Regions from separate parts of the Bradyrhizobium sp. AZCC 1578 genome, predicted to be linked through region 3. Evidence: predicted binding sites of a transcription regulator. Region 3 holds the regulator's gene; each other region holds the start of a gene.

Region 1 (5,118 bases), 1.7 Mb from region 3:
GGCCGCGGCTGATCCGGCAGCTTGGCGTCGCCGGCGAGTTGATCCCACGGGTAGAGCGCAATCACCGTGCCGCCGGTGTCGAAGAAAGCGACGGCCTCACCGGTTGCGCGCATTTTTCTTGCAAAACCGAGCGCTTCATAAAAGGCGATGCTGGCGCGCATGTCGCTGACGCCGAGCGTGATGACCGTGAACCGGGGGATTGGCCTGCCAGTGCTCATGCAAATCTCCATCCGTCATTGCGAGAAGCGGAAGCGGCGACGTGTCCGCCGTAGCCCGGAGAGCGAAGGCGGAACCAATCCATTCTTCCTTGCTTGGCGCGATGGATTGCGTCGCGGAGCCTGTCATCGGGCGCGCATTCGCGCGACCCGTTGGCTCACAATGACGACAACGACCTAGAACAAACTAAGTTGCTGTCCGCTTCGCTTCGGCTTGACGAAATGATCGGTCGTCAGTTTCGAACGCCGCTTGTTGAGGCCGAGCTTCTCGCAGGCAATTTCGAACCGCCGTCCGATCATCCAGGCCATCGGGCCGGTGCCCTTCATCCGCGTACCCCATTGCGAGTCGTAGTCGCGCCCGCCGCGCATGTCGCGGATCAGGGTGAAGACGTGACGGTAGCGGTCGGGATAATTCGCCATCAGCCATTCGCGAAAGAGGTCGCGCACCTCAAGCGGCAGCCGCAGCAGCACGTAGCTCGCCTCCTTGACGCCGGCGTGAGCCGCAGCATCGAGAATCCGTTCGATCTCGGAATCGTTCAGCGCGGGAATAACGGGTGCGACCATCACGGTGGCAGGGATGCCGGCCTGCGACAATTGCCGCAGCGCCTCCAGCCGCTTCGGCGGCGTCGAGGCGCGCGGCTCCATCGTGCGGGCGAGCTTGGGGTCGAGCGTGGTCACGGAAATCGCGACCTTTGCCAAATGACGCTTTGCCATTCGCTGCAGAATATCGATGTCGCGCGTCACCAGCGCCGATTTGGTGACGATGCCGACGGGATGACCGGCCCGATCGAGGACTTCGAGAATGCCGCGCATGATTTTGTGCTCACGCTCGATCGGCTGATAGGGATCGGTGTTGGTGCCGATCGCGATCATGCGCGGCTCGTAACCGGGCGCCGCCAATTCTTTCTCGAGCAATTCCGGCGCATCCGGCTTGGCGAGCAATTTGGATTCGAAATCGAGCCCGGGCGACAGGCCGAGAAAGGCGTGGGTCGGCCGCGCGAAGCAGTAGACGCAACCGTGCTCGCAGCCGCGGTACGGATTGATCGAGCGGTCGAAACCGATGTCGGGCGAGTCGTTGCGGGTGATGACCTTGCGCGAGGTATCGAGCGATACCGTGGTCTTGAACGGCGGCAGCTCGTCCAGACTCTGCCAGCCATCGTCGAAGGCGACCCGCGCCTCGGCTTCGAACCGGCCGCTGTCGTTGGACTGCGCGCCGCGGCCGCGCCGCCGCTGGCGTTCGATGGCGACCGCGAGTTCGGGAAAAGGTGTCGCACCCGCCGGTTCGGAGGGCGGCTTGACCGGCGGGTGCTTGAGGGCATGAGAGGATGCTCGGCTCATGAAGCGAACATAGCACACACCAAGAACAAATCAAGAACATAACCGACAACAATTCACCGGAAGCGCAAACACCGGCGACGGAGCCGGCGCCCGATGCCGCAAAAATCTGCACGCAAGCGGCTGTTTTGATTGTGACAAGATGATAACTGTGCAGCGTTTTTCACTGCTCGAGCCATCGAAAACCTCACTCATGTTGAGCGTGATCATTCCGACCGAAGGAATAGAACAGCCCGCCGTCGCCACGCTGGCAGCGTTGGTGCCGGGAGCCGCAGCCGGCGTCATCCGCGAGGTGCTGCTGGTCGACCGGGCCGGCAACGGCGTGATCGAACGGGTGGCCGACGTGGCCGGTTGCCGCTTTCTTAAATTCGAGGGAACACGCGCCGCGGCATTGGCCGCCGGGGCGCGGGCGGCACGCTCGCCATGGCTGATGTTCCTGCACGCCGGCGCGGTGCTCGACAGCGGCTGGATCGACGAGACCACACAGTTCATCCAGAACGTGTCGCTCAGCGGCCGGCCGCGCGCCGGCGTCTTTCGCTATGCCCGATCGCCCTATGCCGATACGAGCCTGCGCGACGGCTTGAAGTTCATGGCCCGCATGATTGTCGGACCGTCGGCGGAACAGGGGCTGTTGATTGCCCGCGATCATTATGAGCGGCTCGGCGGCCATGGTGTGGATTCCCGCCGTCCCGAGACGCGGCTACTCCGCCAGCTCGGTCGCGCCTCGCGCACCCAGTTGCGCAGCCGGATCATGGTCGTCGCCTAAAGCGATACGCCGCAGGCCCGACACAAAATATCGAAAACAACCCCATGCAAAGTAGAAGCGGAACGAGCCGGTGCCTCCCCCATGAGAATATACTTGCCAAAGTCAAATATCTATTTGACAATGGCAAATATCGAGGTGCCCGAGGTCCCAGATGAATTCCGAACAAGAAGTCGCGGCAGTTCGCGCCTTCAACCGTTTCTATACGCGCAAGCTCGGGATTATCGAGCCGAAGCTGCTGCATAGCCCGTTCACGCTGCAGGAAGCGCGCATCATCTACGAGATTGCGCATCGCCCGGCCTGCACCGCCACCGACCTCACCCGCGACCTCGGGCTCGATCCCGGCTTCCTGAGCCGCACCCTGCAGGCGCTGCAGCGCCGCCAGATCGTGACGCGAAAGCCCTCAAAGGATGACGGCCGCGTCAACGAACTCTCGCTGACCGCCAAAGGCCGCGCCGCCTCTGCCGAGCTCGAGCGCCGCTCGCGCGAGGAGGTCGGAAGCCTGCTCGCTTCGCTCGAAGACAGTCAGCGCGCCGCTGTCGTGCAAGCGATGACGACCATCGAGCAGGCGCTGGAACGGCCCACGGCGAAGCCAGCCGCCTTTCTCCTGCGCAGCCACCGGCCCGGCGACATCGGCTGGGTGATCTCGAGCCAGGCAAAGGCCTATGCCGAGGAGTATGGCTGGGACATCAGCTACGAGGCACTGGTCGCCGAGATCTGCGCGCAATTCATCAAGACCTATGACGCTTCGCGCGAGCATTGCTGGATCGCCGAAGCTGGCGGCGAGCCGGTCGGCTCGATCTTTCTGGTGAAGGGCAGTGATGACGTCGCCAAGCTGCGGCTGTTGCTGGTGGAGAAAAAAGCGCGCGGGCTCGGCGTCGGCCGCGCGCTCGTCGAGCAATGCGTCCGCGCGGCGCGCGAGAAAGGCTACAAGAAAATGACGCTGTGGACCCAAAGCATCCTTGTCGCCGCGCGAGGTATCTATCAGGCCGCGGGCTTCCGTCGCGTCAACGAAGAGCCGCACCACAGCTTCGGCGTCGATCTCGTCGGCGAAACCTGGGAGCTGGAACTGTGAAGCCCGGGCGCCGCGATACCTCGCGGCGCGTCACGCCGGAATTGCTCGCGTTCCATACCAGGCACGCGCATCAATTGCGCGTCGAGGGCCTGGCATAACATGTGGCGTGCGTTATGGGCGTTGCTGGTCAGGCTGAAGCGCCTTGGGCTTTAGGCCGCCGCAGGTGCTCATCCAGCCGCGGCATGATCTCGACGAAATTGCACGGGCGCGTGCGGTAGTCGAGCTGGGCGGCGAGAATGCCGTCCCATGCATCGCGGCAAGCGCCCGGCGATCCTGGCAGGCAGAAGATGAAGGTCGCCCCCGCCACGCCGGCGGTGGCGCGGCTCTGCACCGTCGACGTGCCGATCTTGGCATGGCTCAGCATGTGGAAGGCGATGGAAAATCCATCCATCCGCTTTTCGAACAGCGGCTCGACCGCCTCCGGCGTCACGTCACGGCCGGTGAAACCAGTGCCGCCGGTGGTAATGATCGCATCGACGCCAGGATCGGCGATCCAGCGCTTGACGATGACGCGGATCGCATCGACGTCGTCGACAATGATCTCGCGCGCGGCAAGGTGATGGCCGGCCGCCGTCAGCCGGTCGGCCAGCGTGGCGCCGGATTTGTCATCGGCTAGCGAACGCGTATCCGAAATGGTCAGCACCGCGATGTTGAGCGGCACGAATTGTTTTGATTCATCGATGGAGGACATGTCGCTTTCCCCGTGTCCCGGACGCGGTGCAGCGCGAAGCGGTGCGCCGCAGAGCCGGGACCTATGTGTGTCCAAGTGGTTTGGGCCCCGGATCAGCAGCGCATCGCCGGAGTCGCGCGGAGCGCGATCCCGGACGCGCTGCGCAGCATCCGGGGCACGAGACCATCACAACGCACCCGCCGCAAACGTGTTGCAGGCCTGCACCGTGCCTTGCTGATAGCCGGTCATGAACCACTGCTTGCGCTGCGCTGCCGAGCCGTGGGTGAAGCTGTCGGGCACCACCCTGCCCGTCGACTGCCGCTGCAGCGTGTCGTCGCCGATCGCGGTTGCCGTCTTCAGTGCCGCATCGATATCGCCGGGCTCGATGAAGCCCGGACGCTTCTTCTCTTCGCGATTGACCCAGACGCCGGAAAGACAATCCGCCTGCAGCTCGACCTTGACCTGCAGCGCATTGGCTTCCGCCTTGCTGCCGGCCTGCTGCTGCAGCCGTGTCACGCGCGGCAGGATGCCAAGCAGGTTCTGGATGTGATGTCCCGCTTCATGCGCGATGATGTAGGCGGCCGTGAACTTGCAGGCACTGCCCGAACAGCCGCGGAAGCGCGTTTCGACTTCGCGGAAGAAACTGGTGTCGAGGAAGATCTGCTTGTCCGGCGGGCAGTAGAACGGCCCCATCGCCGACTGCGCCATGCCGCAGCGGCCGCCATTGGTGGCGTTGCGAAACAGCACGATGCGGGGACCGGTGTAATTTTGGCCGCTGGACTGGAAGATCTCGCTCCAGCGGTCGTCGATCTCGCCGAGAATGCCTGCTATCATGCTGCCGACTTCATCCTTCGGCGCGCCGGTCTTGGCCGGCCCGGACCGGCGATCGGTCTGGTAGGTCGGCGCCTGACCGCCGCCGGTCAGGATTTCGGCGCCGCCGATCAGGATGCGTGGATCGATGCCGAAGGCGTAGCCGACGAGGCCGAGCACGATGATGGTGCCGATGCCGAGCCCGCCGCCGCCCATCGGCAGGCCAAAGCCGCCGCCGCCACCCATTCCG
Region 2 (5,118 bases), 3.4 Mb from region 3:
GTGAAGTCGGCCGCTTCCGCGTTGTCGGTAATCTGGACCCGCACCGTCGCGCGGCCCGGATCGCTGGTGAAACTGACGTGCCGGTGCGCCTGCCAGGAGAGGGCGGCGATCTGTACGGAAGTGCCTGATAATTCGATGCAGGGCCGCGGACCGGCCAAAAATTCGCCGCGCGCGAACAGCGCGACAATTGCCAGCGGAATCACCGAGGCCAGAATCTTCAAACGCAACATGACACGCTACTCGCTCACCATAAGTCCGCGACATGGGAACTATGGTTGGCAGAGGGTAAAGGAAACTAGTTACCGCCGCGTTGACGCGGGTTGTTTTTGCGCGGCTCAGCATCTTTGGTGCGAGTGAGGCGAAGCGGGCTGGCGGGCGAGCGACGTGGTGGATGTCACACCCCGCGAAGGCGCGGTATTCAGTACGCTGCGGCCCATCCACGTCATTGCGAGCGGAGCGAAGCAATCCATCTCTGCGCGCATGTGGTGACGATGGATTGCTTCGCTCCGCTCGCAAGGACGGGAAGATAGCGACGCACACACCACTGTCGTCCCCCGCGAAGGCGGAGGATCCAGTGCGCTGCGGCTTATCGGTTCTATCACCGGCGTCTCTGGGTCGCCCGGTCAAGCCGGGCGATGACGACTGAGTATGAGGAGCCGATCTCGCGACGCGTTGCGCCCGGCCTGCTCTCAACTGTCGAGATCATCACGCAGGCTGTGCCCGGCCGCGCGTTACTGTTCGGCTGCGGTGACGACCACCGGCCGGATGAAGGCGGCGATGACAGCGAAGACGAACAGCTCAGCACGACGACCGGTCTCAGGTACCTTGCCGGGCTGCGCATCATCTTTCGTTGACGTGTCGACCATGTACCGACCTGCCGTCTCGGAAATCGAACAACCAGCGAGCCGGCCACACGTTCCCCTTGTGCTAGGCTATTCTGCCGCCATCGGACGAAGGCGACGCCATTCCGCCCCACTTCTAGATGCGCCACCGGGCCCGCTGGCAGCATGATTGCGTGCCAGGGGTCACTCATTGATCAGGATCAAAAGAAGAATGATAAATGAAGGAATTATTTTATGCTCTTTCGGCATTCCGCGCGCCGAGCAGGGATGGCGCGATGCACTACGCCGCCCTTCGCAAATCCTCCGCCAGCGCGCGATACGATAGCGCCTCCGCCAGATGCAGCCGGCCGATCTTTTCCGCACGATCGAGATCGGCGAGCGTGCGCGCGACGCGCAGCACGCGGTGATAGCCGCGTGCAGTCAGCTTCATGGTTTCGGCGGCGTCGCGTAGAAGTTTTTGCCCCTGTGCATCCGGCTGCGCAATTGCTTCCAGCAGCGAAGCCGGCGCTTCGGCATTGGTGCGGATGTGCGGCATGCCGGCCGCGGCGTAGCGCGCGAGCTGGATACTGCGGGCAGCGGCGACACGCGCGGCGACTTCGGCAGAGCCTTCGCTTGGCGGAGGAAGTATCAGATCGGCGGCGGTGACCGCCGGTACCTCAATGCGCAGGTCGATGCGATCCATCAGCGGGCCGGAGATGCGCATCTGGTAATCCGCGGTGCAGCGGTCGACCGGTGCGCGCCTGCAGGAATAGCCGGGATCATAGGCCTGGCCACAGCGGCAGGGATTCATCGCCGCGACCAGCATGAAGCGCGCCGGGTAGGTGACACGGTGGTTGGCGCGGGACACCGAGACCTCGCCGTTCTCCAGCGGCTGGCGCAGCGAGTCGAGCACGCGCGGATCGAATTCGGGCAGTTCGTCGAGGAACAGCACGCCCTGATGCGCCAGCGAAATCTCGCCGGGTCTGGCGCGCAGGCCGCCGCCGGTCAGCGCAGCCATGCTGGCGGAATGATGCGGTGCGCGGAACGGCCGCCGCGCGGTCAGCGCGCCGTCGCGGATTTCGCCGGCGACGGAGGCGATCATCGACACTTCCAAAAGTTCGGATGGCGACAGCGGCGGCAGGATCGAAGGCAGCCGCGCCGCCAGCATCGACTTGCCCGCACCGGGCGAGCCGATCATCAGCAAATGATGTCCGCCGGCCGCCGCGATCTCCAGCGCACGCTTGGCGCTCTCCTGACCCTTGATATCGCGCAAGTCCAGATGCGTCGCTTCCGGCTCGTGCACTTTCGGCTGCGGCCGCGACAGCACCTGCGTGCCTTTAAAATGGTTGGCGATCTGGATCAGCGATTTGGCCGCGATGATCTGGATGTCCGGGCTCGCCCAGGCCGCTTCCGAGCCGCACGCCGCGGGACAGATCAGCCCTTCCTCGCGCGCGTTCGCGCCGATCGCCGCCGGCAACACGCCCGCAACGGGCGCGATCGAGCCGTCGAGCCCGAGTTCGCCGAGTACGGTAAAGCCGTTGAGCGCATCCGGCGGGATCGCGCCGATCGCCGCCATCAGGCCGAGCGCGATCGGCAGATCGTAATGGCTGCCTTCCTTCGGCAGATCGGCCGGCGCGAGATTGACGATGATCCGCCGCGCCGGCAGGGCCAGCCCCGAGGCGATCAGCGCCGAGCGCACCCGCTCACGCGCCTCCGACACCGCCTTGTCGGGCAGACCCACAATGGCAAAGGCCGGCAGCCCAGGCGCGACCTGCACCTGCACGTCGACCGCGCGGGCCTCGATCCCCTCAAAAGCTACGGTAGATACCCGCGCAACCATGCTGCCCCCCGCGACGCAATCGAAGGTAGCGGGGAACCGGGGAGCAAGTCAAGAACATTAAGAGAACATTGTGCGCCTAGGGCCAGTCAACGCACATCCTGCATCGACATACCGGTGCTCAACCGATCGTCGACATTTCGACCCGCGCTAGCGCTCCGTTCGCATGTACGGGCTGTGCTCAGAAACAAGCTTCAGCGCCGGATCATCAGCGAGAACGCGCACCGCCTCTGTCTTTGCAGGGCTCTCATTCTCGGGGGTACCCCGGACGCTCCACACAGCGAGCCAGACGACGAGCATCCCGGCTCCGATAGCTACCATATCCTTGGTCACTTGCCGGGCCTCCAAACTGGCTGCCAAGCGCTGAAGGAAGACCAATTTCGGCGAAGCGGGATGGTTCCTAAGGTGGGCCTTTCGATGAAGGCCCTCGACGACGCATCTCACCCGCACGCATGCAGGTGTGCGGCAGCACCTGGATGATCCGGGGCCGACCACCGGCCGACCCCAAATCAAGCGTTCTTCTCAGAGCTGCATGTTCATCGGTTCGGGATAATACCTGAAACCGTCGCCGTTCTTGGCGACGTGGCCGTAGCCGGGCCAGGCGAAGTGATAGGACATGACCGGGATCTTCTGGGCGGCGAGCATGTCCAGCATCTTCACCCGCGAGGCGGCCGCCTGCTTTGGGTCGCTGTCGTAGGAGAATTCCATCCGCGGTTTCTCCAACAGCAGCACCGCGTGATGCGAGAGGTCGCCGAGGAAGCAGAAGGATTTGCCTTTCGAACTGACCATGAAGATGGTGTGGCCGACGGTGTGGCCGGGCGCTGCGAGCGCGGTGACGCCGGGCAGGAATTCCTGGTTGTCCTTGATGAAGACGATGCGGTCGCGCACCGGCATCAGGTTCTTGCGGGCGTGGATGATAAAATCCTTCAACGGACTGCCGAGCTTGCCTTCATCGGTCCAGAAATCGAAATCGCTCTGGGCGATGTAGACCTGCGCGTTCGGGAATAGCGGCTTGTCGTCGGCGCCGACCAGGCCGCCGATGTGATCGATATGGGCGTGCGAGCACACCACGGCGTCGATGTCTCCAGGCTTGATGCCGGCCGCCATCATGTTCTTCTGCTGCTGGCCGGTGGTCGGGCCGAACGCCTTTGACGTGCCCATGCCGGTATCGAACAGGATCAGCTTGTCGCCGGTGTTCACGATCGGCGAGTTCTGTTCGAGCACGACGTGGTCCGGATTGAGGAAGTTGTCGGACAGCATCTTCTTCACTTCCTCCTTCGGCACGCCGGTAAATGTGCCGGAGGGATCGCCGAGCGGCAGCGGGCCGTCGGAGACGACGGTCACTTCGGCGTCGCCGAGCATGAAGCGGTGCCAGTAGGGCGTCTGCGTGCCGAGTTTTGGCGCCTTGGCCAGCGCGCTGCCGCCGAGCATCGTTGTCGCACCGAACCCGGCGCCGAGCGCAAGCAAAGACCGTCGCGAAAGATTCGTCGTCATGCCTCTTCCTCCACAAATTTAATTGATTGCAGTACGTGCCCGGACGAACTCATCCGTGCCTGCAGGCTGCTCCCGCTTCCCGAAATTGGCAAGTGGGATGAGGAGGCACGACAGGGATGCGAAAATGACGATGACACCGCGGCGCGTCGCGGCGATATTGCAGGACAGATTTCGAAGGTCGGCATCGACAGCTACCAATCGTAGTCGTCGTACATCCACTCCCTTGGGTATCGAGGCCGCGATCTCGCTTGCGGCGGCGACCGCTCTGGTTTGCGCAAGGTCGGAGCCGGCTGGGTCGGACGCGCTGACGTCTTGGGCGGGGTCTGCTCGGAAACCTTCGCGAGATCGCGCTTCATCTCTTCCTGGCTCGTCTTCAACTCGCCAATGGCTTTTGCGTTGTCGCTGGCCATTTGTTGCTGGTTCGCCTTGAGCTGTTCGATGGTTCGCTCCAGGTTCGCGAGGTCGCGCGCGATCGTTTGCAGCAACTGTGTCTGTTCGGGGGACATGGCGGCCGTTGGCGGCGGGGAGTCTTGCGGCGGTGCGGCCTGAGCCAAGGTCGGTGCTTGCGGTGGCGATACTTGTGGTGGTGATGCTTGCGGTGGTGGTGCGGTTTCAGCCGCGGCTACGTGAACGGTTGATGGATCGGGCTGCGCGGGAGATGGCGGATCTTCCGGCGGCGACGATGGCGTTGAAAACGGGCTGCGGCGCCCACCAGGCGATAACCGGCTTGGCCCCGTCGCCATAGGACGATTGCAAAACGAGGGCAGCGACAATGATGCACGCTGCCAGAGGCAAAGCAACGAGGGTCCGGAGCGCCGGCCTTTTCTCCGGTGATGGCGCGCCAGGTCGCGGCGGGTCGGGTCGAGGCGGAGCCGATGCATCGCGTTCCATCTTTGCAAGCTGTTCAGTCAAGCGCGTGAGCTGCTCATCCGCGCGCTTGATCTGTTCGTGGGCGTGCGAGAGCCG
Region 3 (5,118 bases):
CGGCGGATTTGGCCTTTGACTTCGCTGCCGGCGCCTTGGCCGCCGCTTTCGGCGGTGCGCTGTCGCCGCGCATCGTCCCCCAAGGGTCCGAATTCTTCTGCTGCTCGGGGATGTTGCCGAGCGACCTCCGGTAGGCCCGCTCGGCCTCCTTTTCCGCCGCTTTTTCCGAGGGCGTCTTGTCCTTCTCGGTCTCGCCGTATGCGGGAGGACGGGCTTGTTGGCCCCAGGCGGGGCCGGCCAATAATGCGATCACGGCGACGGCGCCCAGGATTCTGCCAACGGTTTGCATGCGACTACTCCCTGAAAATTGGCCCCAAGAAACTGGCCCAAAGCCTTAGCACAGCCTGCGTACGGGCTTAAGCGCCGGATTGGGCTACGACGCAAATCGCCGTGGCCGTTGCCGAGGCCGGTCCGGTTTTGTAAACGACTGCCATGAATTCGCCGCCAGCGCCCCATTCCGTCGATGCCTTGCTGTTCGACCTCGGCCGTGTCGTGCTCGACATCAGTTTCGATCAGGTAATGACGTGCTGGGCAGGGCATGCCGGCTGCGCGCCTGCCGACCTCGCCGTACGCTTTGTGATGGACGACAGTTTCAAGCACCACGAGACCGGTCGGATCGACGATGCGGCGTTCTTTGCGAGCCTGCGCCGGTCGCTCGGCATCGGCATCACCGACGCGCAGTTCCTGGAAGGCTGGAACGCGATCTTCACCGGCGAAATGCCCGGAATCTCGCCGCTCCTGGCGCGTGCCGCAGAACGCCTGCCGCTCTATGCTTTTTCCAACACCAATCCGGCCCATGTCACGCATTTTTCGCAGGCCTATGCGGACGTGCTCGGCCATTTCCGTCAGATATACCTGTCCTCCAGCATCGGTTTGCGCAAACCCGACGCCGAAGCCTATGATCATGTGGTAAAAGCGATCGGCGTGCCGGCGTCGCGGATCCTGTTCTTCGACGACTCGGCTGCCAATATCGAAGGTGCGCGGGCGCGCGGCCTTTCTGCCATCCACGTGACATCGACGGATGACGTGGCGAGGGCACTGACCGCACTTGGAATTTGAGGGAGGTCTGCCCGTGGCGTTGATGCCGGTTGCCGATGCATTGTCTGCCATCCTCGCGGGCGCCGATCCCCTGCCCGAAGAAATGGTGGCGCTCGATGAGGCGTATCACCGCATTCTCGCACGCGACGTCGCCTCGCGGCGGACGCAACCGCCGCAAGCGATGTCGGCGATGGACGGCTATGCGGTGCGCGCAGCTGACGCCGCCGATGTCAGCGCGCGGCTAAAGGTGATCGGCGAGGTCGCCGCCGGCCGCCCGTTCGAGCGGAAGGTCGGCCCGGGGGAAGCGGTGCGGATCTTTACCGGCGGCGTGATTCCCGATGGCGCCGACGCTGTCATCATCCAGGAAGACACTGGCGTCGAGGGCGATCATATCACCATCACGGAAGCTGCCGTTCCGGGGCGGCATATCCGCGCCGCGGGCGTTGATTTCCGCGAAGGCGACGTCCTCCTCAAACGCGGGCGCCGCCTCACCGACCGCGACCTCTCGCTCGCCGCCGGCATGAACTACCCGGAGCTTGCGGTGCACCGCCGCCCGAAAGTTGCGATGCTGGCGACCGGCGACGAGCTGGTGATGCCGGGCGCAAGCCCTAGCCCCGGCCAGATCGTCTATTCCAACGGCTACGGCTTGCGGGCACTGGCGCGGGCCGAAGGGGCAGAAATCATCGACCTCGGAATCGCCGCCGACACCGTCGCCGCGACCACGGACGGCATCCGCCGTGCCCGCAAGGCCGACGCGGACATCCTGATCACCCTGGGCGGCGCGTCGGTCGGCGACCACGACCTCGTCAAGCGGTCGCTGGAAGCCGAGGGCGTCGCCATCGCATTCTGGCGGATCGCGATGCGGCCGGGCAAGCCGATGATGCACGGCAGGCTGGGCGCGATGCGGGTGATCGGCCTGCCAGGCAATCCCGTCTCCTCGTATGTCTGCGGCTTCCTGTTCCTGGTGCCGCTGATTCGCGCTCTATCGGGCCGCGATACCATCCATCACCTGCGCGAAAGCGCGCTGCTCGGCCGCGATCTCGCCGCCAATGATAAGCGCGAAGACTATCTTCGCGCCCGCCTCGAAGCCCGCGACGACGGCACGCTGGTTGCCGTGCCGGTGAACCATCAGGACTCGTCGCTATCAGGGAATCTCGCTGCGGCACGTGCACTTGTGATACGTCCGCCGTTCGCGCCGGCTGCCACAAAGGGTTCTCGTTGCGAGCTGCTCCGGCTGCCGGAATGACGCCTGAACGGTGTTCCCCCAGCACCTTGGGCCGGAACCGCAATGCGTTCACCTGAAATTAAGTGGTTGCGGAACACATATCGAACATATAGTGTCCGTTCATGATTTGTTTCGACTGCTAGTGTCTTTGATCGAGAGTTTGGGGACTCCACGATCCGGGCGCTGAAAATTCGGAACGAGACGACGCCAACCGGGGGATTGCTCGCGATGCTTACGCGCAAACAGTACGAACTTCTGCGTTTCATCAATGAACGGCTGAAAGAGGCCGGCGTGCCGCCCTCCTTCGATGAGATGAAGGACGCGCTCGATCTGCGCTCGAAATCCGGAATCCACCGCCTCATCACCGCACTGGAGGAGCGTGGCTTCATCCGTCGCCTGCCCAACCGCGCCCGCGCCATCGAAGTCATCAAGCTGCCCGAGCTCGCAGCCGCCGCCAACAGCCGCCGCGGCTTCACGCCGAGCGTGATCGAGGGTACGCTTGGCAAACGCACAGTGAGCGCGCCGGCCGCCGAGGACGACGGCAATCGCCCGGTGGCCGTGCCTGTCATGGGCCGGATTGCCGCCGGTACGCCGATCGAGGCGCTGCAGACCCGCAGCCACACCATCAGCGTACCGCCGGACATGCTCGGCTCCGGCGAACATTACGCGCTCGAAGTGCGCGGCGATTCCATGGTGGACGCGGGCATTCTCGACGGCGACATGGCGCTGATCCAACGCAACGAGACCGCCGACACCGGCGACATCGTCGTGGCGCTGATCGACGAGGAGGAAGCCACGCTGAAGCGCTTCCGCCGCCGCGGCGCCTCGATCGCGCTCGAGCCCGCCAACACCGCCTATGAAGTCCGCATCCTGCCGCCGAACCGGGTCCGGATTCAGGGCAAGCTGATCGGGCTCTACCGCAAATACTGACCCGTTATGCCGTCCGGGCCGTGACGGAAAAGAGCCTCGGCCCGCGGCCGGGGTTTTTTGTTGCGCGTTTGGAACCAACGCCCGTTAGCGCGTTTGTGAATGTGGCGCAGTGCGCCAGTCGCAGAATTGCCCAGAAACGAGAAAAGGCTCTGCGCCATGTCCACTCTGATAGAGGCCTGTGCCTCCTTCTAGACACGGGTCAGCTATCTCAAACGAGGGAGCCATCCGATGTGTGACTATAGCCTGCATGCTGTGGCTACGCGGCCTGCCGAGGTCGGCGAGACGCTGATCACCACGACATTCCGCGGTACATCGACCCGCGGCTTTGCGTCGGAACGCGAGCCTGCAGTGGCGGTCTGCATGCTTCCCGGCACCGAACTGGCGTTCGCTGAGGACGTCAAATACGACAACCGGTGGATCTGGACTCGAACCACCGACTGGCGGGTCGGCAAGTTCAATCAAATCGACCCCCATATCTCCGACCGTCACCATGACGCGATCGAATTTCCCGACGGAAGCCATGTGCTGGTGACGCAGCTTTGCGAAGGCCAGCGCGCGACCGTGCTGCAATTGCCGGTGGTCCAGACCGGTGGCGAACGCGCGCCGAAGGTGACGGAAGCGCGTCCGGCCGAATCGATCGTGACCGGATAAACGCCCACGCGCATATGATCCGCCGGCCCAAGGCCGGCGGATCATGGTGGTACATTTTTCAGAACTCGGCACCGCAGGGGGCAGTCGGTGGTCAACAAGGTAACGTGGCAAAAAGCCGGGCGCGTCACTGAGCCCGGGCGGTACATGTTCAGGTACGGCTGGCTCACCATCACGGCCGAGGATCTCGCAATCTGGCAACAATTCCCCGACGCATCGTTCACGCTGGTCGCTCTGCCGTCGGCGCCCGACGCGCCCGAGGAATTCCATCTCGGCGCGTTCGAAATTCCAGCCAAACCCACGGTCGACGAGCACTGACGCCCGTCTACTCCTCCGCCTGAAGGTCTGCCTCGGCCGGCGTGGCATCGACGCTGCGCGGTGGCACGACGCGCGGCGCCAACACGGTGGTGTCGGCCTCACTCTCGTCGGCTATGGCCGGCGACCAAGGCCGGTCGATCCCCCTCGGCTTGACCGCCTCGACGGCAAATCCCTCGCGGCCACGCCGCAACGCCATCGCGCCCTGACGCCGCAGCCGTTCGGCGCCGATGACGGAAGCACCGCATGCCGCCGGGGCCTGCCGCAGCGTCACAATGATTGCCGCGCGCTCGCAATCGTCCGAAAACGCCTCGGGCCTGAGCGCCTGCGCGATCAGGCCGCCGCCGACGGCTTGCACCACGCAGCCAAGATCGTCGCATGAGACGCCTGACGTGAGCGAGGCGTCAGCCGCCGTTCGTGCGTCCGCATCCGCCGCCAGCCACTCCTTCAAGAGGAAGACGTCTCGAGACCCCTTGGCCGCGTGCATCAAATGCAGCCGGCCATCCTGGCCGCGCACCCCGACATTGCGCCCGTCGGCGGAAATCAGGATATCCGGCTGCGGCGCCCTCGCCGCCCACAGCGCCGCTGATAGTACCAGCGCCGCTCCCGACCAGCGCAGCGGCGTGCGCAACAGGCCGAGCAGGATGATGCCGAGGCTCGCCGCAATCAGCGGTCCGATGCCGAAGGCCGGCACCCGGCCGACCGCGCCGGGTAACGCCGCGACCCATTGCGTCACCGCAATCATCCAGTCGATGCCGAGGCCCATGGCCGCCCAGAACAGTCGATCGAAGCCGAACGGCATCGCGACGAGGCCAAGCAGGCCCGCCGGCATCACCAGCGCGGAGACCACCGGCATCGCCGCGAGGTTGGCCAGCACGCCGTAAGGCGTGACCCGGTGAAAGTGAAAGGCGGCGTAAGGCATGGTCGCAAGCCCCGCCACCAACGAGGCCAGCAACAGCATG
Region 4 (5,118 bases), 3.9 Mb from region 3:
CCAGAAATTCGGAGAACGCCCCGATGGCGGCATGCATGACGCGCGAGAATGCAGCCTCGTCGTGGGTCTTGGCCTCCGCGCGCACCGATTGTTCAGGCTCGGTGGCGGCCAGTGCGGTGACGGTGCCGATCAGCACCAGCGCGGCCATGGCAACATAGCCCCACATCCACGCCGAGCTACGCCCGATGCCGGTGTCCTCGAACGCGCTTACGAGGAACAGCACGCCGGCGGTCGAGACCAGCATGCCGATCCGGTAGGCCGCGACGTAGGAGGCCATCCCGGCGGCCTGTTCGCTTTCGGGCAGGCTCTCGACACGGAATGCGTCGACCACGATGTCCTGCGTCGAGGACATGGTCGCGACCAGAAGTGCGCCGAGCGCCACGAACAGCGGCGAGCGCGCCGGGTCGGTCAGCGCCAGCAGCATAATCGCGCCGATCAGGAGCAGTTGCGAGAACACCAGCCAGCCGCGCCTGCGGCCGAACGCGCGCGTGAAGATTGGCACATGCAGCGCATCGACCAGCGGCGCCCAGGCAAATTTCAGCGTGTAGGGCGTACCGACCAGCGCGAACAGTCCGATGGTGCCGAGATCGACGCCGGCTTCGCGCATCCACACTAGGAGCGTCGATCCAGATAGCGCCAGCGGCAACCCCGACGAAAAGCCGAGCAGCAGGACGATCAGCACGCGCGGCTGGAGGTACACGGCCCAGGCCTCGCGCCAGGTTGGCGCGGGGGCTTTCTCGGGCGCAGAGGTGGCTTCTGGTGCTGTCATGCAGGGGTGTTAGCAGATTTTGCAACACTGTCATCGCCCGGGCGTTGACAGTCTAATATGCGGCCCTACTCCCCCGCCTGCAGCTTGCGCGGGGCGGGGAACAGCTCGGGGGTGCTGCTCTTGACGAAGCGCGGCACTTCCACCGGCGCATCGGTCTTGCTGAAATCGAGTTCCTCGATCCGCCCGGCGCGCTTTTCGATTTTGTCGGCGGAGATCAGGATCTGGCGGACGTCCTCGTTCACGTCGCCAAAATGCTTTTGCAGCTTCAGCACGCGGTCGCGCAAGCGGCCCAGATCGTCGCCGAGGTTGAGCACTTCGGTGCGGATCTGGTCGGCGGCATCGCGCATGCGCGCGTCTTTCAGGATCTGTTGCATCACCTGGATCGCCAGCATCAATAGCGAGGGCGACACCAGCACGACGCGGGCGCGGTAGGCTTTTTGGATCACGTCGTCAAAGCCGTCGTGGATTTCGGCATAGACCGATTCCGACGGCACGAACATCAGCGCGGTATCCTGGGTCTCGCCGGCGATCAGGTACTTCTCGGCGATGTCATTGACATGTTTCATCACGTCGTTGCGCAGGCGCTGCGTGGCGAATTTTCGCTCCTCGTCGCTGCGCGCGTCGTGCAGCGCGGTCATTGCCTCCAGCGGAAATTTGGCGTCGATGCAGAGCGGGCGCTGATCCGGCAGGAACACCACGCAATCCGGCCGCTTGCCGGACGAGAGCGTGTACTGGAACTCATACGAGCCCTGCGGCATGCCGTCCTGCACGATTGCTTCCATCCGCGCCTGGCCGAAGGCGCCGCGCGACTGCTTGTTGGCGAGGACGTCGCGGAGCGTTGTCACTTGAGACGTCAGGTCGGTGAGGTTCTTGTGCGCGTTGTCGATGATGCCGAGCCGCTCGTGCAGCACGCGCAGGCTATCCATGGTGTGGCGCGTGGTCGCTTCCATCGATTGGCCGACGCGATGCGTCACCGAATCCAGCCGCTCGTTGACCGCGCGCGCCATCTCGGCCTGGCGGCCGGCCAGCGCCTGCGCCATGGCGTCGACCCGCCCCGTCGATTCGCTCTGCGCTCGCAGCATCTCGCTCAGCCGCTCTTCCAGCTCGTCGGCGCGGATCGCCTGCGCCATTGCCAGTTCCGCGCCGCGGCGGGCGGAGCGGGCGATGACGATGGCAATCGTCAGCAGCAGCGCCAATGCGAGCGCGCCGAAGCCCGCCAGCGCCTCGCCCACGTGAATCGGCAGGTCGCCGACGATGAAGAGAATTTCGTTCATGTCAGCCTTGTAGCCCGATTCGCCGCTTGAATCGAACGAAGGGGGAACATTTATGGTAAATGATGGATCAATTATCGTGGTTAACGCCGGCTTAAAAATCATGGTTAAGGCCGCCTTAACGGCCGCTGCGGCGGATTGACCCCGGCAGGTCAGCGGCTTAAATCCCGCGCCAGAGAAAAATCATGGCCATCAGAGAAATCATCATCCTGCCGGACAAGCAGTTGCGGCTCGTCTCCAAACCTGTCGAAAAGGTGACGACGGAGATCCGCAAGCTCGCCGACGACATGTTCGAAACCATGTACGACGCGCCCGGCATCGGTCTGGCCGCGATCCAGGTCGCGCAACCTTTGCGGTTGATCACCATGGATCTCGCCAAGAAGGACGAGAACGGCGAGACCAAGCCGAAGCCGCGGGTGTTCATCAACCCGGAAATCATCTCCTCGTCCGAGGAAATGTCGGTCTACGAGGAGGGCTGCCTTTCGATCCCCGAATATTACGAGGAGGTCGAACGCCCGGCGCGGGTTCGCATCCGCTACACCGATCTCGACGGCAAGGTGCATGAGGAGGACGCCGATGGCCTGTTCGCCACCTGCATCCAGCATGAGATCGACCACCTCAACGGCGTGCTGTTCGTGGACTATCTGTCGAAGCTGAAGCGCGACCGCGTGATGAAGAAGTTTACGAAAGCCGCCAAGCGCGCGGCGGGGTAGGCGTTTTTCCGCCGTGATCCATCAGCCGTCATGCCCGGGCTTGACCCGGGTATCCACGTCCTTTTTGTGCCGCACTAAAGACGTGGATGGCCGGGGGCGCAGACAAGTGTACGTAGTCTGCGCAAAGCAGACTACTATGCCCGGCCATGACGGAACAAACTAACGCCGTCCCGGGATTTTTCACCTCATGCCACTCCGCCTGATCTTCATGGGCACGCCCGATTTCGCTGTGCCAACGCTTCTGGAACTCGTGGCCCATGGCCATGAGGTTGTGGCGGTCTATACCCGTGCGCCAAAGCCGGCCGGGCGCGGCATGAAACTGCAGCCGACCCCGGTCGAGCAGGAAGCGCGGCGGCTTGGGATTCCCGTGTTGACGCCCACAACGCTGAAGACGCCGGAAGCGCTTGCCGAATTCCGCGCGCACAATGCCGACGCCGCCGTCGTCGTCGCCTACGGCATGATCCTGCCGCAGGCCATCCTCGACGCGCCGCGCTACGGCTGCTTCAACCTGCACGCTTCGCTGCTGCCGCGCTGGCGCGGTGCCGCCCCGATCAATCGCGCCATCATGGAAGGTGATGCCGAGACCGGCGTGATGGTGACGAAGATGGATGTTGGCCTCGACACCGGCGACGTCGCGATGGCCGAGCGGCTCGCGATCACGGACTTAATGACGGCGGCCGACCTGCATGACGCGCTGGCGCCGCTCGGGGCCGACCTGATGGTGCGCGCCATGGGCGGGCTCGAGCGCGGCGGGTTGCAGCTCAAGAAACAGAGCGAAGACGGCGTGACCTACGCCGCCAAGATCGACAAGGCCGAGGCGCGGATCGACTGGAAGCGACCGGCGCGCGAGGTGCTGCGGCATATTCACGGACTGTCGCCGTTTCCGGGCGCCTGGTGCGAGTTGGCTGCCGACGGCGAGCCGGCGCGGATCAAGATTCTGCGCTGTGAGTTGGCGAAAGGTTCAGGTGCGCCCGGCGAGGTGCTCGACGATGGTTTGACGATCGCCTGTGGTGACGGCGCGATCCGCATTCTGGAACTGCAACGCGAAGGCAAGGCGCGGATGAAGGCCGCGGATTTCCTGCGCGGTACGCCGCTGAAGGCTGGTGCGCGGTTTTCTTAACGCTGTCATACCCCGCGATGGCGGGGTATCCAGTACGCCGCGGCCTTCGAGATTGAACCGAGGAGCCGCAGCGTACTGGATCATCCGCCGGAGCCTGTCATCCGGCCGGCCAAAGGCCGGACCGGTTGGCGGATAACGACGGCTCTACTGGATTGAGATGCCCCGCTACAAACTCATCATCGAATACGACGGCACGCCGTTCTCCGGCTGGCAGATCCAGGATAACGCGCCGACCGTGCAGGGCGCGCTGGAAACCGCGGTGAAGGCGATCTGCGGCGAGGATGTGCGCGTCCATGGCTCGGGCCGTACCGATGCCGGGGTTCATGCGCTGGCGCAGGTCGCGCATTGCGATATCCAAAAGCCGTTTCCGCCGGGCCGGCTGCGCGATGGGTTGAACGCGCATTTGCGCCCGCATCCGATCGGTGTGCTCTCGGCGGAGATCGTGGCCGATGATTTCGAGGCACGTTTCTCGGCCAAGAGACGCCACTACCGCTACCGGATCACCAACACCAGAGCCAATCTCGCGCTCGATATCAAGCGGAGCTGGCGGGTGCCGCGGCATCTCGATACGGATGCGATGGACGCCGCAGCCAAGAGGCTGCTCGGCAAGCACGATTTCACGACGTTTCGCGACACCGAGTGCCAGGCGAAATCGCCGGAGAAGACGCTGGACCAACTCGACGTGATCAGGGAAGGCGATCAGGTTTCGATCCTTACTTCCGCGCGCTCGTTCCTGCACAGCCAGGTGCGCTCGATGGTGGGCTCACTGGTCTGGGTCGGCGAAGGCCGCTGGAGCGCCGACGACCTCGCCGCGGCGCTCGCCGCCCGCAACCGCGCCGCCTGCGGCCCGGTGGCGCCTCCGGAGGGGCTGTATCTGGTGCGGGTGGAGTATTAGCTGACGCTGACGATGTAGGATGGGTGGAGCGAAGCGATACCCATCATGTTCGCGGCGAGATGATGGGTATCGCTGCGCTCCACCCATCCTACGGTTCTGTGCGGATGGTGGCGGCGGTGCACTAGGCAAAATACCTTTCCAACACCCCGCGATAGATCTTCGTCAGCTTCTCCAGATCCGACACCGGGGTGCGTTCGTCGATTTGGTGCATGGTCTGGCCGACGAGGCCGAATTCGATCACCGGGCAGTAGCTCGAAATGAAACGCGCGTCCGAGGTGCCGCCGGAAGTCGAGAGCTCCGGCTTGCGTCCGGTGATTTCCTCGATCGCGCTTACTGCGAGATCGGTGAAC

The links. Region 3 encodes LexA, which represses DNA repair genes until DNA is damaged. Its sites were predicted from a motif close to TGTTCNNNNTGTGTTCNG; they were not measured.
Region 1: the regulator LexA is predicted to act here: its motif matches at 1,575-1,592, upstream of V1290_RS11095 (PA0069 family radical SAM protein).
Region 2: the regulator LexA is predicted to act here: its motif matches at 2,712-2,729, upstream of V1290_RS18880 (YifB family Mg chelatase-like AAA ATPase).
Region 4: the regulator LexA is predicted to act here: its motif matches at 2,075-2,092, upstream of V1290_RS21440 (DNA recombination protein RmuC).

Annotation. Positions count from the first base shown of each region.
Region 1 covers NZ_JAZHRZ010000001.1:2,281,606-2,286,723, forward strand. The annotation lists gene V1290_RS11090 (VOC family protein) at 1-218, opposite strand, end outside; gene V1290_RS11095 (PA0069 family radical SAM protein) at 393-1,553, opposite strand; gene V1290_RS11100 (glycosyl transferase) at 1,744-2,316, shown strand; gene V1290_RS11105 (bifunctional helix-turn-helix transcriptional regulator/GNAT family N-acetyltransferase) at 2,468-3,388, shown strand; gene moaB (molybdenum cofactor biosynthesis protein B) at 3,516-4,079, opposite strand; gene ypfJ (KPN_02809 family neutral zinc metallopeptidase) at 4,245-5,118, opposite strand, start outside.
Region 2 covers NZ_JAZHRZ010000001.1:3,960,776-3,965,893, forward strand. The annotation lists gene V1290_RS18870 (hypothetical protein) at 1-230, opposite strand, end outside; gene V1290_RS18875 (hypothetical protein) at 636-854, shown strand; gene V1290_RS18880 (YifB family Mg chelatase-like AAA ATPase) at 1,123-2,661, opposite strand; gene V1290_RS18885 (MBL fold metallo-hydrolase) at 3,181-4,152, opposite strand; gene V1290_RS18890 (hypothetical protein) at 4,344-4,706, opposite strand; gene V1290_RS18895 (hypothetical protein) at 4,765-5,118, opposite strand, start outside.
Region 3 covers NZ_JAZHRZ010000001.1:551,017-556,134, forward strand. The annotation lists gene V1290_RS02855 (hypothetical protein) at 1-289, opposite strand, end outside; gene V1290_RS02860 (HAD-IA family hydrolase) at 433-1,059, shown strand; gene V1290_RS02865 (molybdopterin molybdotransferase MoeA) at 1,073-2,284, shown strand; gene lexA (transcriptional repressor LexA) at 2,492-3,193, shown strand; gene V1290_RS02875 (hypothetical protein) at 3,422-3,844, shown strand; gene V1290_RS02880 (hypothetical protein) at 3,932-4,159, shown strand; gene V1290_RS02885 (ComEC/Rec2 family competence protein) at 4,167-5,118, opposite strand, start outside.
Region 4 covers NZ_JAZHRZ010000001.1:4,499,445-4,504,562, forward strand. The annotation lists gene V1290_RS21435 (AmpG family muropeptide MFS transporter) at 1-769, opposite strand, end outside; gene V1290_RS21440 (DNA recombination protein RmuC) at 835-2,043, opposite strand; gene def (peptide deformylase) at 2,226-2,753, shown strand; gene fmt (methionyl-tRNA formyltransferase) at 2,941-3,873, shown strand; gene truA (tRNA pseudouridine(38-40) synthase TruA) at 4,031-4,768, shown strand; gene dapE (succinyl-diaminopimelate desuccinylase) at 4,890-5,118, opposite strand, start outside.